DNA from 3 places in the Clostridium cellulovorans 743B genome. Region 1 is predicted to be linked to each of the others. Evidence: a T-box and tRNA genes for the amino acid it is inferred to sense, from the RefSeq annotation. Region 1 holds a T-box; the other regions hold tRNA genes.
What was found. A T-box is a leader RNA that pairs with one kind of tRNA and senses whether it is charged. The one in region 1 lies ahead of thrS (threonine--tRNA ligase), so its partner is inferred to be a tRNA-Thr.
Positions count from the first base shown of each region.

Region 2: it has a tRNA-Thr gene. The T-box ahead of thrS (threonine--tRNA ligase) is inferred to sense a tRNA for this amino acid. The anticodon was not compared.
Region 3: it has a tRNA-Thr gene. The T-box ahead of thrS (threonine--tRNA ligase) is inferred to sense a tRNA for this amino acid. The anticodon was not compared.

Region 1 is NC_014393.1:2,392,819-2,398,132, reverse strand. It holds gene infC (translation initiation factor IF-3) at 1-183, opposite strand, end outside; gene thrS (threonine--tRNA ligase) at 382-2,289, opposite strand; T-box leader at 2,343-2,561, opposite strand; gene ytxC (putative sporulation protein YtxC) at 2,613-3,533, opposite strand; gene CLOCEL_RS10055 (DUF6873 family GME fold protein) at 4,020-4,730, shown strand; gene CLOCEL_RS10050 (hypothetical protein) at 4,826-5,314, opposite strand, start outside.
Region 2 is NC_014393.1:3,735,695-3,741,008, forward strand. It holds gene metK (methionine adenosyltransferase) at 113-1,288, opposite strand; SAM riboswitch class I at 1,365-1,464, opposite strand; tRNA gene CLOCEL_RS15225 (tRNA-Tyr) at 1,615-1,699, opposite strand; tRNA gene CLOCEL_RS15230 (tRNA-Thr) at 1,703-1,778, opposite strand; tRNA gene CLOCEL_RS15235 (tRNA-Val) at 1,786-1,861, opposite strand; gene yyaC (spore protease YyaC) at 2,156-2,683, shown strand; gene mreB (rod shape-determining protein) at 2,908-3,930, opposite strand; gene spoIIID (sporulation transcriptional regulator SpoIIID) at 4,028-4,282, opposite strand; gene CLOCEL_RS15255 (peptidoglycan DD-metalloendopeptidase family protein) at 4,353-5,066, opposite strand.
Region 3 is NC_014393.1:5,223,429-5,228,742, forward strand. It holds gene CLOCEL_RS21690 (DnaD domain protein) at 1-829, shown strand, start outside; gene CLOCEL_RS21695 (ATP-binding protein) at 829-1,812, shown strand; gene CLOCEL_RS21700 (hypothetical protein) at 1,864-2,202, shown strand; tRNA gene CLOCEL_RS21705 (tRNA-Thr) at 2,389-2,464, opposite strand; tRNA gene CLOCEL_RS21710 (tRNA-Asp) at 2,474-2,550, opposite strand; tRNA gene CLOCEL_RS21715 (tRNA-Val) at 2,556-2,631, opposite strand; tRNA gene CLOCEL_RS21720 (tRNA-Glu) at 2,636-2,710, opposite strand; tRNA gene CLOCEL_RS21725 (tRNA-Asp) at 2,767-2,843, opposite strand; tRNA gene CLOCEL_RS21730 (tRNA-Val) at 2,849-2,924, opposite strand; tRNA gene CLOCEL_RS21735 (tRNA-Glu) at 2,929-3,003, opposite strand; gene CLOCEL_RS21740 (pyruvate, water dikinase regulatory protein) at 3,227-4,030, opposite strand; gene CLOCEL_RS21745 (CoA-binding protein) at 4,100-4,498, opposite strand; gene CLOCEL_RS21750 (BaiN/RdsA family NAD(P)/FAD-dependent oxidoreductase) at 4,829-5,314, shown strand, end outside.

The DNA of each region.
Region 1 (5,314 bases):
AGCAACCGGTGGATTTGCTGTAGGAGCAATCAACACTAAGTCTAATTCCTTTTCTTCAGCTTTTTCTAAAGCTTCATTAAAGCTTATTATTCCAAGTTGTTCACCATCATCAGTCATAACTCTTAACTCTTTGGCTTTGATTTGCTCATTTGCAATATACTTATTATTTTTTATAATAGCCACCTCCGTGATTAAAACCTTTTATGCATTAAAAAAGAACGACATCACTGCCGTTCTAAATCATCAAAAATTTCGCATAAAATTTGTGCATTTTGATTTTTATACCTTACTAAGCCTCCTTGTAAGGTGAGAAACGGCATGTTTCTTCTTAACACAAGTATTATTATAGTACTATAAATATAGTTTGTCAAATACTTTTTTCTAGATTGCTTTTGATTTTATCTCTTCTAATAATTTATTGCTGAATTCTTCAATGGACATAGTTCCTATATCTCCATCTTTTCTACTTCTTACAGCTATAGTTTTCTCGTTCATTTCTTTTTCACCAATAACGATCATATATGGAATCTTTTGAAGTTGAGCTTCTCTTATCTTATATCCTATCTTTTCATTTCTTAAATCACTTTCAACCCTGATTCCTTTTTCTTCTAGAACCCTTGCAATTTCTTCTACGTAACCTTTACTTGAATCAGTTATATTCATTACCTTAACCTGAACTGGTGCAAGCCAAGCTGGGAAAGCTCCAGCAAAATGTTCTATTAGTATACCAATAAATCTTTCGATACTTCCAAAAACAACTCTATGTACCATTACAGGTCTATGTTTTTCTCCATCAGGTCCGATATAATCTATATCAAATCTTTCTGGTAATTGGAAGTCTAATTGTATTGTTCCACATTGCCATGTTCTTCCGATACTATCTCTTAAGTGGAAGTCTATTTTAGGTCCATAGAACGCTCCATCACCTTCATTTATTTTATATGAAAGTCCTGCCTTATCTAAAGCTGTTCTTAAACCATTTGTAGCTAATTCCCAATCTTCATCACTTCCCATTGAGTTTTCTGGTCTTGTAGAAAGTTCAACAAAATATTCAAAACCAAAATTCTTATAGAAATCATCAATTAATTTTATAAGATCCAATAATTCATCAGTTATTTGATCCTTAGTCATAAATATATGAGCATCATCTTGAGTAAAGCATCTTACTCTCATTAAACCATGAAGAGCACCTGATAATTCATGTCTATGAACAAGTCCTAGTTCTGCTAATCTTAAAGGAAGTTCTCTATATGAATGTAATGCATTTTTGTATGCTAAAATTGATCCTGGGCAGTTCATAGGTTTTACAGCAAAAGGCTTTTCATCTATTGATGTAAAATACATATTTTCTTTATAATGATCCCAATGTCCAGATTGATGCCATAACTCTTCACTTAAGATAATTGGAGTTTTAATTTCTTGATATCCAGCTTTCTTATGAATTACTCTCCAGTAATCCTCTAAAGAATTCCTTACTATCATTCCCTTTGGAAGGAAGAATGGAAATCCTGGACCTTCCTCAAGTAAAGTAAATAATTCTAGTTCTTTTCCAAGTTTTCTATGATCTCTTTTTTTAGCTTCTTCAAGCATATTTAAATAATCATCTAAATCTTGTTTCTTAGTAAAAGCTGTACCATATATTCTTTGAAGACTCTTATTGTTAACATCACCTCTCCAATAAGCTCCTGCAACTGATGTAAGCTTAACAGCTTTAACCATACCTGTTCCTATTACGTGAGGACCAGCACATAGATCAGTAAATTCTCCTTGAGTATAGAAAGAAATTACTGCATCAAGTGGAAGATCTTCAATAAGTTTCACCTTGTATAGTTCTTGCTTTTCTTCCATATACTTTATAGCTTCTTCTCTTGGAAGCTCAAATTTTTCTAACTTTAGGTTTTCTTTTATGATTTTATTCATTTCTTTTTCTATTTTTTCAAGAAGTTCTGGAGTTATAGGAAAATCCGCATCAAAATCATAATAAAAACCATTCTCTATAGAAGGCCCTATAGCAAGTTTTACATTTGGATATAATCTTTTCACAGCTTGTGCAAGAATATGTGAAGCTGTATGTCTTAATGTGCTTCTTCCTTCCTCATCATCAAAAGTTAATATCTCAAGGGAACAATCTTTATTGATCTCAGTCATAAGATCTTTAACTTCTCCATCAATTCTTCCAGCTAAAGCAGCTTTAGCTAAGCTTGAACTTAATTGCTTTGCAACTTCAATTATTTTTTTTCCTTCTTCTACTTCAACGATACTTCCATCTTTCAAAGAAACCTTTAACATTTACATCCTCTCCTATCAAAATCTAAAATCAAAAAATAAAAAACTCGCCCCAAACATGGGACGAGGACATCGCGATTCCACCCAAATTAGCAATAGTCTCCTATTACTCACTCATTTATAAGATAACGCTCTTATGCGGACGTACTTAGTATAATTCGTACTCAACTCCAAGGTGGTTTTCAGTATCACTTATACTCAGAAACCTTTCAGCCAATGGATTTCTTTCTCTTTAATACAGTAATATACTTACTTTTCCTTATCACAGTCAATTTATTAATTTTATATATATTATATTCTTTCTGGTTATATTCTGTCAACTCAATTCATAATAATTCAATAGGTATATTTTCTGGTTTTGATGGAAGTTTTTCTATGCAAAAATCACAACCCATACAAACTTCCACTCTATTATCAAAAACTTTTTTTATAGTATCTATGAATTCTTTATTTTTACAATTACTTGAATTATGGAGGATAATCTTACCAGGAGCATTAGTAATCAAACTACTTATGATTATATCCTCCATATTTACTATTCCAGAAATATCATTGCTATAAATATCCTTAAATATTTCTTGCATTAAGCTATTTCCTTCTTTATCTAAAAGAAGGTACTCACCATTGTCCTTTATAATAATATTTAATACATCAATTTTACTTTCTTGGATTTCAACAAAATATTTTAATAACTTTATAAACTCGTTATATTCTTTTTCTACCAAAAATGCCCCTATTACCTTGTCGACTATAGGAGTAAATTTTTTTGATAGTTCTTTGCACCTAAAAGTTGTAAATCCATCAATATTAAGTTCAGGAGTCTCGATTACACATTGAAATATTTTTCCCAGTATAGTATTTTTAATATTTAAAAAGAAAATAGAATCTTCATCAACAACTTTACTTCTGCAATCCATCGCTTCAACTGATCGATGTTTGACTTCATTAATTTCATCAAAGGTAAGAAAAAAGTAACTTTCATTTATATAATCTTCAAGTCCGTTTTCACAATAAATATTGACAATTTTTTTATATAATATTTCTGATAAGTAAGAATTAATTATTCGCACAACTCTATCATCGACACATTCATCATTTGAAAAAATCTTAATCATATGGTTGTTACTTATTTTACTCTCAGATATTCCAATTACTATAGAATCTTCTTTTAATGAATTTTTGATATTTGTGATTTCTTTAGATATATCAAATTTCTTAACATCATATATAATAGTCTTTAGTATCATTAATCTTTATCCCTCCTTTATGGAAAGGTATAGTAAAGCTAAAACTATTTTAAGTCAGTTCTAGTATGCGTTTAAATTTAAGCATATATACGAGAAATAATTATATAATTATCGACAATAATGGAACTAAAGCTTTATACTATATATGAAAACTGTCAATATTTATTGTATAGGAATTAATATTAGGGAATAAGAAACATTTAAGCCCAAACTGATTTATTAAAAGAAAAACTTATTAGAATCTTAAATGATGAAAAGTAATAAATTTGATAAAAGACTTTAAGTCTAATTATGATATAAATAAAAATCTCAGCATAAGGATCTTTATGCATAAATATTCAAACCTATTTTTCAACTTAACTATCAAATTTATTACTTTAAACATTAGTGATAACCTCATCAATATCTTTAATTACAATTTATAGTTGTTAAATCATATTATAGTTATTAAATCATACATACACTTTTTTTTACGGAGGCTTACCTTTGACTAAAATTTTTATTGTAGATTATAGAATTTCTATGGAAGAGTATTTAAACTTAAAATTATTTAGTGATAATATTATTTTATGTCCAAGATACGAAAAGTTGTATAATGCTATAGATGGACACGTTGACATCCAGCTACATATTATCGACAATAATCGCATTATAGTACATAAAGATATAGAAAAGAGTTTTATTGAAGACTTAATGAATTATGGAATCTCAGTTTCTTATAGCAAAAATCCTTTAGAAGAGCACTATCCTCATAATATCCATCTTAATGGGTTAAATTTAAAAAAACATTTCATTCATAACATAACTTATACAGATCCTATACTTTTACAAGAAATTAAGAAAAAAACCTTAATAAATATTAAGCAAGGTTACACTAAATGTTCTGTGGCAGTTGTAAATGATGAAGCTTTAATAACTAGTGATAAAAAAATATTTAACGAACTTACCAAAGAAGGCCTAGATGTCCTTCTTGTACCACCAGGAGATATAATATTAAAAGGACTAGATTATGGTTTTATCGGAGGTACTTGTGGAAAAATTGATGATAATATTTTGGCGTTTTATGGATCTCTAGATAATTATAAATATGGAGAAACAGTAAAGAAATTTTTAACTAAGCATAAGGTAGAGCCTTATTATCTTTCATCTGGAAAACTGATCGATCGTGGCAGTATTTTTACTATAATAAAAAATTGAGACTAAGTAGAAAAATGACTACTTAGTCTTTAATACGTTTAAATTTTCATATGTACTCTACTAGAACTAACTATCATAATACTAAAATATTATTTCTATTGATTCTCTAGGATACCAATATTAATTAAATTTGTACATTTGTTAAGAAAATCACATGGAAACACAAAATATTCTTCCACATCCATTATTGAATCAATAGCTACTGAGTTTAATGCCTTCTCTGTTTTATTTAACAATATTTCATTGCTCTTAGGATTATGTAAATGTAGCATAACAGCACAAAATTCATGAATTGCAACCACAAACTCTTCATCTAATTCTTGCGTCAAACCAATTGAATTAGAATCCACTTGTTTCTCTAATGCTTCATATATTTTTTTAAGAATAACTTCCTCTTCTATTAACAAATCTTCTTCTTTAACATCAATAGCATTAATATTAGTTGCCAATTTATTTTCTAGACTCGATGTATTCTTATTAATATACTCTTGAACTTGTGATAATATGGTTTCTTCTTTTCCAAAACCATCTATGATAAGTTTATATTCATCACCAGCTTCTTCATAACATCTATAGACAAATTG
Region 2 (5,314 bases), 1.3 Mb from region 1:
TTTTTTAATACACCATAGCTTTATTAGATGCTGATAATTCCAATTTTCCACATAAAAAATAAGGCTAGCAAGAGGAAATTTCCACCTTGCTAGCTTTGATTTTTTATTTATTTTATAATAATGCTTTTATCTCTTCAACTTTGTTTAATTGTTCCCATGGAAGATTTAAATCTGTTCTTCCGAAATGTCCATAAGCAGCTGTTTGCTTATAAATTGGTCTTCTTAAATCTAATTGTTTTATGATAGCACCTGGTCTTAAATCAAATACTTTACCTATTATTTTAACAATTTTATCATCTGAAATTTTTCCTGTTCCAAAAGTATCAACTTCGATAGATACTGGATGTGCAACTCCAATTGCATAAGCAACTTCAATTTCTAACTTTTCTGCCACCCCTGCTGCTACTAAATTCTTAGCAACCCATCTTGCAGCATAAGCAGCTGATCTGTCAACCTTAGTTGGATCCTTTCCAGAGAAAGCACCACCACCGTGTCTTCCATAACCACCATAAGTATCAACTATTATCTTTCTTCCTGTAAGGCCTGTATCCCCTTGTGGCCCACCAATAACAAACTTTCCTGTTGGGTTAATGTAATACTTAGTTTGATCATCTAAAAGATTTTCTGGAACTACAGCTTTTATAACATGTTTCATTAAATCTGTTCTTATTTGCTCTTGAGTAACTTCAGGACCGTGTTGTGTTGAAATAACAATAGCATCAATTCTTACTGGTTTATTGTCTTCATACTCAACAGTAACTTGAGTTTTTCCATCTGGTCTTAAGTAATCCAAGATTCCTTCTTTTCTAACTTCTGTTAATCTTCTTGATAATCTGTGAGCCATAGCAATTGGCATAGGCATATATTCTGGAGTTTCAGTAGTAGCAAAACCAAACATCATTCCTTGATCTCCTGCTCCTACAGATTCTATTTCATCAACACTAGTTCCTCTAATTTCTAACGCTTCATCAACACCCATAGCAATGTCTGCTGATTGTTCATCTATAGATGTAAGAACAGAACAAGTTTCACAATCAAAACCATATTTTGCTCTAGTGTATCCAATTTCTCTTACAGTTTCTCTTACAAGCTTAGGAATATCAACATAGCATGAAGTTGTAATTTCCCCCATAACCATAACCATTCCTGTAGTAGTTGCAGTTTCACAAGCAACTCTTGCCTTAGGGTCTTTTTCTAATATAGCATCAAGCACTGCATCGGATATCTGATCACACATTTTATCTGGATGTCCTTCAGTAACAGACTCAGAAGTAAATAATCTTCTCATAGTATAACCTCCTAATTTTTAATCTATATAATATATAAAAAAAACTCTTCGTAAGAAGAGGTAATAATTACATTTCCCCTTATCTTGCAAATTAAATCGCAGGAATTGGCACCTTAGTGATTTCACTGGTTGCCGGGTTTCATCGGGCCTTTTCCCTCCACCTCTCTTGATAAGTACTTTTATTTTATTTTCAACAATTACGATTCTATCATATCGAATAGATATTTGTCAATATTTATTAAAACAAACAATTTAATGTATTTTTTTAAAATACAGGTAATTTTTTCATACAATAAAAAAAGATACTAACAAATTAGCATCTTTTTTGGTGGAGGATGATGGATTCGAACCATCGAAGTCAGAGACAACAGATTTACAGTCTGCCCCCTTTGGCCGCTCGGGAAATCCTCCGTGTGGTGCTGGCAACAGGACTTGAACCCGTAACCTGCTGATTACAAGTCAGCTGCTCTACCAATTGAGCCATGCCAGCGTATTAATGGTGGGAACAACAGGGATCGAACCTGTGACCCTCTGCTTGTAAGGCAGATGCTCTCCCAGCTGAGCTATGCTCCCATTTATACTCTTACACCATTTCGTCTGCACTCTCGTGCCAACATAAGATAGTATACATTGGTTAAGAAACTTTATCAAGCCGAAAAACACCCATTTAACCTTTTTACATTAATATATCTACCATTTACTATGTTTTTCTTATTTTTAGACACTAACTTACATATTTTTATAATACTTTTCCCTTTATTTTTTTTATAGTTTTTTACGTTTTTCACTAATACAATGATTTTATTTTTGCACAATTCTAATATTAACATTCTTACCAACATATATATGTTAATGGGGGTGTTATAGGTGAAAAAAGCTAGAGCTAATTATTTAAACCAAAGTGCATATTGTGAACTCGGAGATTTTTTAAAAGACCTAATAACTAATGATACTATTATCATCTGTATTGGCACTGATAGGTGTATAGGGGATTGTCTTGGTCCATTGGTAGGTACTTTATTAAAGAAAAAGCTATTCCCCCTGCCAGTTTATGGCACCATAAAGAATCCTATACACGCCCTTAACTTAGAAGAAAGTGTTAAAAGGATAAAATGTCTTCATCCTAAAGCTTCAGTTATAGGAATAGATGCTTGTTTAGGTAGTAGTGATAACATAGGAGAAATTCAAATACGACCATTCCCTATACATCCTGGGAAAGGTGTCGGCAAGACTTTGCCCGATGTTGGTGATATATCCATAATAGGTATAGTTGATAGCTGCGATAATAACGAATTATTCACTAATAGAAATATTAGATTAGACTTAATAATGGATATGGCTGAAGTCATTACAGATACTCTTATTTATGCTTATAGTTTATATAAAAAACTGTAATAAGATATTAACATTTTGAAACAAAATATTTCTCGTCTCTTCTATAACATATTTTTATAATTATTTGCTTTTTTAATCATATAAGTTCCAAAAATAAAACTATGTCTAAAGCTTCATTTAACATTAAGCAATTATTATAAGTTATGAACTACCATTTTGGGAACATATATATTAATAAAACAAGCTATTACATAATGAAAAACTCCATTATGTAATAGCCTTTTTTATTTTATAGCAATATCACTGCCTGTACTATCTAATTTTTCAATATATTTTAGCACCTCACCAGTTCCCAATGCAACACAAGAGATTGCATCTTCTGCAACATATACAGGTACTTTAGTAACCTTTTCAACTAATTTATCAAGCCCGTTAAGTAACGCGCCTCCACCAGTCATATAAATACCTTGTTCTGCAATATCAGATGCAAGTTCTGGTGGTGTTCTTTCTAAAACAGCATGAGCGCAATCAGCAATAGCCATTACTGACTCTGAAAGTGCTTCTCTCATCTCCTCAGAGGTTACTACAATATTCTTTGGCAACCCTGTTATAAGGTCTCTACCTTTTATCTCCATAGTATTTTCAACATCTTTTTTATAAGCTGATCCTACATTTATCTTTAGATTTTCTGCTGTTCTCTCACCAATCATTAGCTTATGCTTTTTTCTTACATACTTTATAATTGCTTCATCAAAAGTATCACCAGCTACTTTTATAGACTTTCTTACAACCATTCCACCTAAAGAAATGACTGCAATATCAGTAGTTCCACCACCAATATCTATAACCATAGTTCCACTAGCATTAGTTATATCTATCCCTGCGCCAATGGCTGCTGCAAGTGGCTCTTCAATAAGCTTTACTTTCTTAGCTCCCGCATTAGTCGCTGCGTCTTTAACCGCTCTTTTTTCAACCTCTGTAGCTTCGCAAGGGATACATATAACTACTCTAGGTGTAGAAATCCTTCTTTTACCAATTGCTTTTTTCATGAAGGCCTTTAACATAACTTCCGTAATGTCGTAGTCTGAAATAACACCATCTCTTAATGGACGTATTGCTACAATATTCCCTGGTGTTCTTCCAATCATTTGTCTAGCCTCTTCACCAACTGCCAAAACTTGTCTAGTCGTTTTATTTACAGCTACTACTGATGGTTCTTTAAGTATTACTCCTTTTCCTTTCATATATACCAAAACTGTTGCTGTCCCTAAATCAATTCCTAGGTCTGTACCGACCTTAAAGAACATAAAACCACTCCTACCTATTATATTTTAAAGAAAACTTATACTTAATATTTCATCAAATTTTTACAAAGCTTTCTTTCTAATTATAATAAGAAAAAGCTTAACCTTCAATAGCTTTATATTTTAATTTAGTTGCCTTTCCGCCTCTAATATGTCGTTCAGATTTATTTAAATCTAATATAATTTTTGCTTCTTCAGCTATTTGAGGATTAATTTGAGGTAATCTCTCAGTCATATCTTTATGTATAGTACTTTTACTTACCCCAAATACCTTAGCAGTTTTTCTTATCGTAGCTTTCGAAGTAATAATGTATTTAGCAACATCTAATACTCTATCTTCTATATAATCTTTCACCTTTAAGCCCTCCTATTAGTCTTTTGTTAAGCCACTTTCACCTTGAAAATGGCTTAACGAATATTATTTATTAACCTGCTACTTCAAGGTCTTTTATATAATCTTTTGGGTTAACATCAACATACTTGCTTTCTGAATCCTTTTTAAGCACTTGTAAATACAGTGCTGTAGGACATTGTTCCAATTCCTTAAAAGTATGTGTATACTTAGAACTATTTCCAGTTATGCCGATTTCCTGTTTTTCTTCTACCGTACTATTTGCTTCAACTAAAGCTTTTGATAAGTTTCCATATATTGTTTTATATCCATTTTCGTGGTCAATTATTACTATTGTTCCATTTCCTTTTACATCTTCACCAACATATTCAACTTTACCCTTTGCTGCAGATACAACTTTTTGTTCTTCTTTTGCTTCTATGTAGACACCTAAAGTACTTTTGCTACCTTCCTTTGTAGGATACATTCCATCAACCCCTAAATAAGGAATAATAACCTTACCATCTATAGGTTTTGTAAATGTGACTTTATCTTCACTTGCATTTGCAGCTATTTCTGATGCTGATTTCTTAACCAGTGTTGAATTGCTTATAGCCGTACTAGCCGCTGCTTTGTCCTCAGTCTCCTCTACAGATGTTTCAATAGTTTTGTTACTATTATTTCTGGTAACTACAATTCCTGTTATTGTAGCTATTACGCAAATACACACAAAGAGGATTAAATAGAAACTCTCTTTTTTAAGCAATGCCTTCAGTTTATTTTCATTAGGATCTTTAATTTTATCCATTATTAACACCTCCTGTTTTCAGTTTGTCCTGTAATTATATTTTTAATCATCTTTAATAAAACTTTTTGACGACAATAAAAAACATTATTTTACACCACCTTGGATTTAGCTCTAAACAAATCCGAAAACATCTGATGTTAATCCTTCACTTTAATGAAGTTTTAATTAGCCTAACAATTCTTTGATCCACTGATAAGACTAAGGTTGATTATAATTTTTTTATCCCTTTGGTTTTATGCTTTATTGAT
Region 3 (5,314 bases), 2.4 Mb from region 1:
TGCAACGCTTGCCTCTAATCTAAAACTTTTAGAATCAGACGTGATAAATGCATGGCACTATTGGAATGAAGTAGGTGCAATAAACTTAATTCCTGTAGATAATAACGGAAACTACAATATAGAATTTGTAGATCTTGAAAATCAAAATACAAAAGCAAGCATGAGTAACTCTATTAACTTACTAAATGAGCTTAATAATAACTCAAGCAAAGGGATGCTCGAAGAAATACAGAAACTTCTTGCAAGGCCATTATCACCAAAAGAGATGGAAATTTATCTAAGTTGGCAAAAAGATTTTAACTTTACTCCTGAAATGATTCTTCTTCTCATAAATTATTGCGTTAATAAGGGTAAAGTAGATTATAGATATATAGAGAAAATCGCAATATCTTGGATGGAAACTGGTATAAAGACTATTGATGATGTTCAAAGTTTCATAAAGCAAAGAGAAGATAAGTGGCTTGGAATACGAAAAATTTTGACTTATTTAGGAATCAAAGATGCTGATATAATGAAACCCCAAGAAGCACTTCTAGAAAAATGGTTGACCTCTTATGAAATGCCTCTAGATGTCATTTATAGAGCTTGTGATATTTGCTTTGAAAGAATAAACAAAGCAGATTTTAAATATATTGATGGCATACTTACAAGTTGGAATAATGACAATCTTAAAACATTAGCCGACATAGATGCCAAAGATAAAAAGAGTTTTTCAAAAAACTCAAAGCGCGCTACAAACACTAGATCTCAAGGTTCCTTTGGCGATTATAGTCAGCGAACCTATGACTTTGACGAACTTGAAAAAAAATTACTAGGGTGGGATAAATAATGTTTAAGGGTTATGAAAGTGAAATTTCAAAAATATATTCTACTCTTCGGGATAATGAGACAAAAGCACTTAGATCCCGAAAGGAAGAAATTAAAAGGGTTATTCCTGAAGTATTCGAAATAGAGAAAGAAATTTCTAAAGCTTCTATATCATTAGCAATGACCGCATTAAAAAATGAAGGTAATGTTGAAAAGTCACTAAAAGATATAAGAGAAAAAATTACAGACTTAAGAATAAAAGAAGCTGAATTACTTACCTCTAAAGGTTACCCTATAAACTACTTAGAACCCCAGTATACTTGTAATAACTGCAAAGATACAGGATATATAAATAATAATATTCGTTGTTCTTGCTATAAAAAATACATGGTCCACGTTTACTATAAAAACTCTCAATTAAAAGATATACTACGTGAAAATAACTTCGATAACTTTAACATAAATCTTTTTTCAAATCATAAAAGTGATAATGTTCCCGTATCTCCCAGAAAGAACATTGAAAAAATTTGGACTTCTTGTTCTTCTTATGTAAAGAACTTTAAAAATAGTAATGAAAATCTTTTATTTTATGGGGATAGCGGAACAGGAAAAACTTTCATGTCAAATTGTATAGCAAAAGAACTTTTAGATTGCGGATTTCTAGTTGTATATAGGACAGCTGATGAGCTTATTAAAAACTTAAGAGAAATAGTAATAGAGGGAAATAAAGATTTAGAAAAACTACTTATTGAATGTGATTTACTTATAATAGATGACCTAGGAACAGAGCAGAAAACAGATTTCTCTCGTTCCGAATTATTTAATTTATTAAATAAAAAATTATTAAAAAGAAATAAAATGCTTATATCAACAAATCTTTCTCCTGAAGATATATTGAAAAATTATACAGAAAGAATTTCATCTAGACTTTTAGGGAACTTTAATATATTTAAATTCTATGGAGAAGATTTAAGAATAGCAAAAAACCTTGGTAGAATAAATTAACTTTTAATTGCCAGAACCTATATAACTTTGTCATATATGAGAGGTCTACAAGTGAAAAAGAAGATTACTGTTCTATTTTTCTTTTATTTATTACTATTAACCTTAACTGATTGTCCACGGCAACTTAATAGCATACAATTAGATTATCCGCCCAACGAAATAATTCATTTGCCTTGTATACCAATTGAGATTAAGTATAATGGATTAACATATATAGTACAAACTGATAAAAATCAAATTGACAATATAGAAGAAGAGATAGGTGTTACTGAAGATATAAGATTCAGAACATTTTCTTTGAAGCATAATGATGAAAAAAAAGCCATAGCAATACTTATACGTGAAAAACCAACTATATACTATAGAGCCATTATAAAATATATTTTATAGGTCAATTATAGGTTAAAAGACATCTCATTTGGAGATGTCTTTTGTTCTAATTATATTAATCTACATTTGTACTATTGCTTAAAGAAACAAACACTCTATTACTAACTAAAAAATTACTATTGAAATTATTTATGAGAAAATTAAGTTTTTACACAATAAAAAAACCTTGAAACATATTCAAGGTTTTGGTGCTGGCAACAGGACTTGAACCCGTAACCTGCTGATTACAAGTCAGCTGCTCTACCAATTGAGCCATGCCAGCAAAAATAAATGGCGACTCAGAAGGGGCTCGAACCCTCGACTTCCAGCGTGACAGGCTGGCACTCTAACCAACTGAGCTACTGAGCCATATATGGTGGGAACAACAGGGATCGAACCTGTGACCCTCTGCTTGTAAGGCAGATGCTCTCCCGGCTGAGCTATGCTCCCATAATGGTGACCCCTAGGAGAATCGAACTCCTGTTACCACCGTGAAAGGGTGGTGTCTTGACCGCTTGACCAAGGGGCCTTATTGTAACCATTTATTCTTTTATTAAATTTTTCACATTTTCATCATTATGAAAATGGCGACTCAGAAGGGGCTCGAACCCTCGACTTCCAGCGTGACAGGCTGGCACTCTAACCAACTGAGCTACTGAGCCATATATGGTGGGAACAACAGGGATCGAACCTGTGACCCTCTGCTTGTAAGGCAGATGCTCTCCCGGCTGAGCTATGCTCCCATAATGGTGACCCCTAGGAGAATCGAACTCCTGTTACCACCGTGAAAGGGTGGTGTCTTAACCGCTTGACCAAGGGGCCGTAATACACATCCAGACTTAGCGATGTAATAAGTTCTTTTTTCTCCCATGGAGAATTTATTTTTTATTTTGTACTCGTCGCTGAGCACATTTAATATATTACACGAGGATTCATTAAGTGTCAACATGTTTTTCAAAAATTTTTTTATTTTTTTTAATATTAGTTTTTTACTCGAAAAAAATGAAGAAAACTGAAGTTTTCTAGCAGTTTTCTTCAACTATTTTTATTTTTTATAACCTAAGGTTTCCATAATAATTAAAGCTGTATCTTCAATTGCTCTAGTAGTAACGTCGATTACTTTACACCCTACCTTTCTCATAACCTTATCTGAGAAATCAAACTCCTCTAATATTCTTTCTGCATTAGCATATTTTACATCTGCAGATAAATTTGCAAACTTATCTAACCTATGCTTTCTTATATCAATAAGATGGAGCGGATCTATGGTTAACCCTATTATCTTCTTTTTATCAATTTCAAATAACTCTTGTGGTATAGGGACTTCTGGCATAAGTGGTACATTTAAAGCTTTTATCCCCTTATTAGCAAGGTACATACATAAAGGCGTCTTTGATGTTCTAGATAAACCTACAAGAACGACATCTGCAAACTTTATTCCAGAATCATCTCTAGAATCATCATATTTCATGGCAAATTCCATAGCCTCAATTCTTTTATTATATTCTTCATCCATTTGCCATACTGCACCTGGAGTATATTCCGGCATCATATTTAAAGCCCTTGAAATCATACTTATAGACGGTCCTAAAATATTTGTTATTTTTATTCCCATTTCAGAACACCGTTGTATAAGAAATTCACTTACATCAACTTGTACAATTGTAGATATTATAAGACATTTATCTTTATCCTGAATTTTGTTAAAAAAATCTTTTAGATCTTCAACCTTTTTAAGATAAGGAACTCTTATTACATCTACTTCCTCCTTAAATTGACATGCCGTTGCCTTAGCTACTTGCTCAGCTGTTTCTCCAATGGAATCTGATACTGCATAAATCGTAAACATAAAATCTCCCCCGCTTTCTAAATCATAAGTGTTTCAAATTGCCGTTACATATAAATTTAAAATAGTGAATCAAACCCTTAAAGTTGCGCTATTTGAGAAATATACAAGTGCACACCCCTCTATTGCTATGATACCATTGTTCCTACAAAATTCCAATATATCACCACTAGCCGCTCCTGGTTGTATTAACACTTTATTTATTCCTAATAACTTAGCTTCCTTAATGATTTCTAATCCCTGAATCGAATTTATACATAAATCTATTACTTCTATTTTGTCATCTATACTTGATAAATTATTATATATAGTCCCTTTAGTATCTCTTGGATTAACACCAAAAACAGTATACCCTCTAGCTTTAAACCTTTCATATATCTTATTTGCATACTTATTAGGATTTAAAACATCTCCAACAACAGCCCAATTCTTATAATAAAAAAATACGTCTAAATCTTCTTGTATATTCATCTGTATTCATCCCCTTGTTTTGAGATATAGTATATTAACTTAACCTAGAACTTTGCTATATATTAAAATTCTATAATCTCCTATAATAATTCATTTTGGAACTCCAACTATAAAAACTACGAATATTTTAATATTCATAAAGTAAAGATATTACCTTTTTTATATTAGTTACTCGTAATACTTAACAGCATTATTTTGAATACTCGTATAGGATTTTTCCTTAGTTATATATTATTATATCCTTGGTTCATATAAATATTTATCAAAATTATGTTGACCTTATCTTTATTTAGGTTAAAATACCATTATAAAGCTATAAGGGGTGGTTTTTTGTATCACGATATCATAATTATTGGCGGTGGGGCTTCTGGCCTTTGCGCTGCTATTACAGCTAAAAATATGGGTATGGACGTAGCAATAATAGAAGGTACTGATCGAATAGGGAAAAAAATTTTGACTACTGGAAATGGAAGATGTAATATAAGCAATAAACATATTACACCTGAAAGATATCACAGTAATAACAAAGGTTTTCCTAACTCAATTTTAAATAAATATAATCTTCACTATACTTTGGACTTTTTTTCGACCCTTGGTCTACCAATAATAGAATCTGATGGGGATAAATTATTTCCTATGTCGCTTCAAGCTTCTTCGGTAGTGGATATTTTTAGGCTTGCTTTAGATGATCTTTATATACCAGTTTATAGCAATATTCTAATATCCAGCATCAAAAAAGTTAAAAATAATTTTAACTTATCAACAAAATCAGGTAACATATACACAGCCAAAAAAGTTATACTTGCTTGTGGTGGA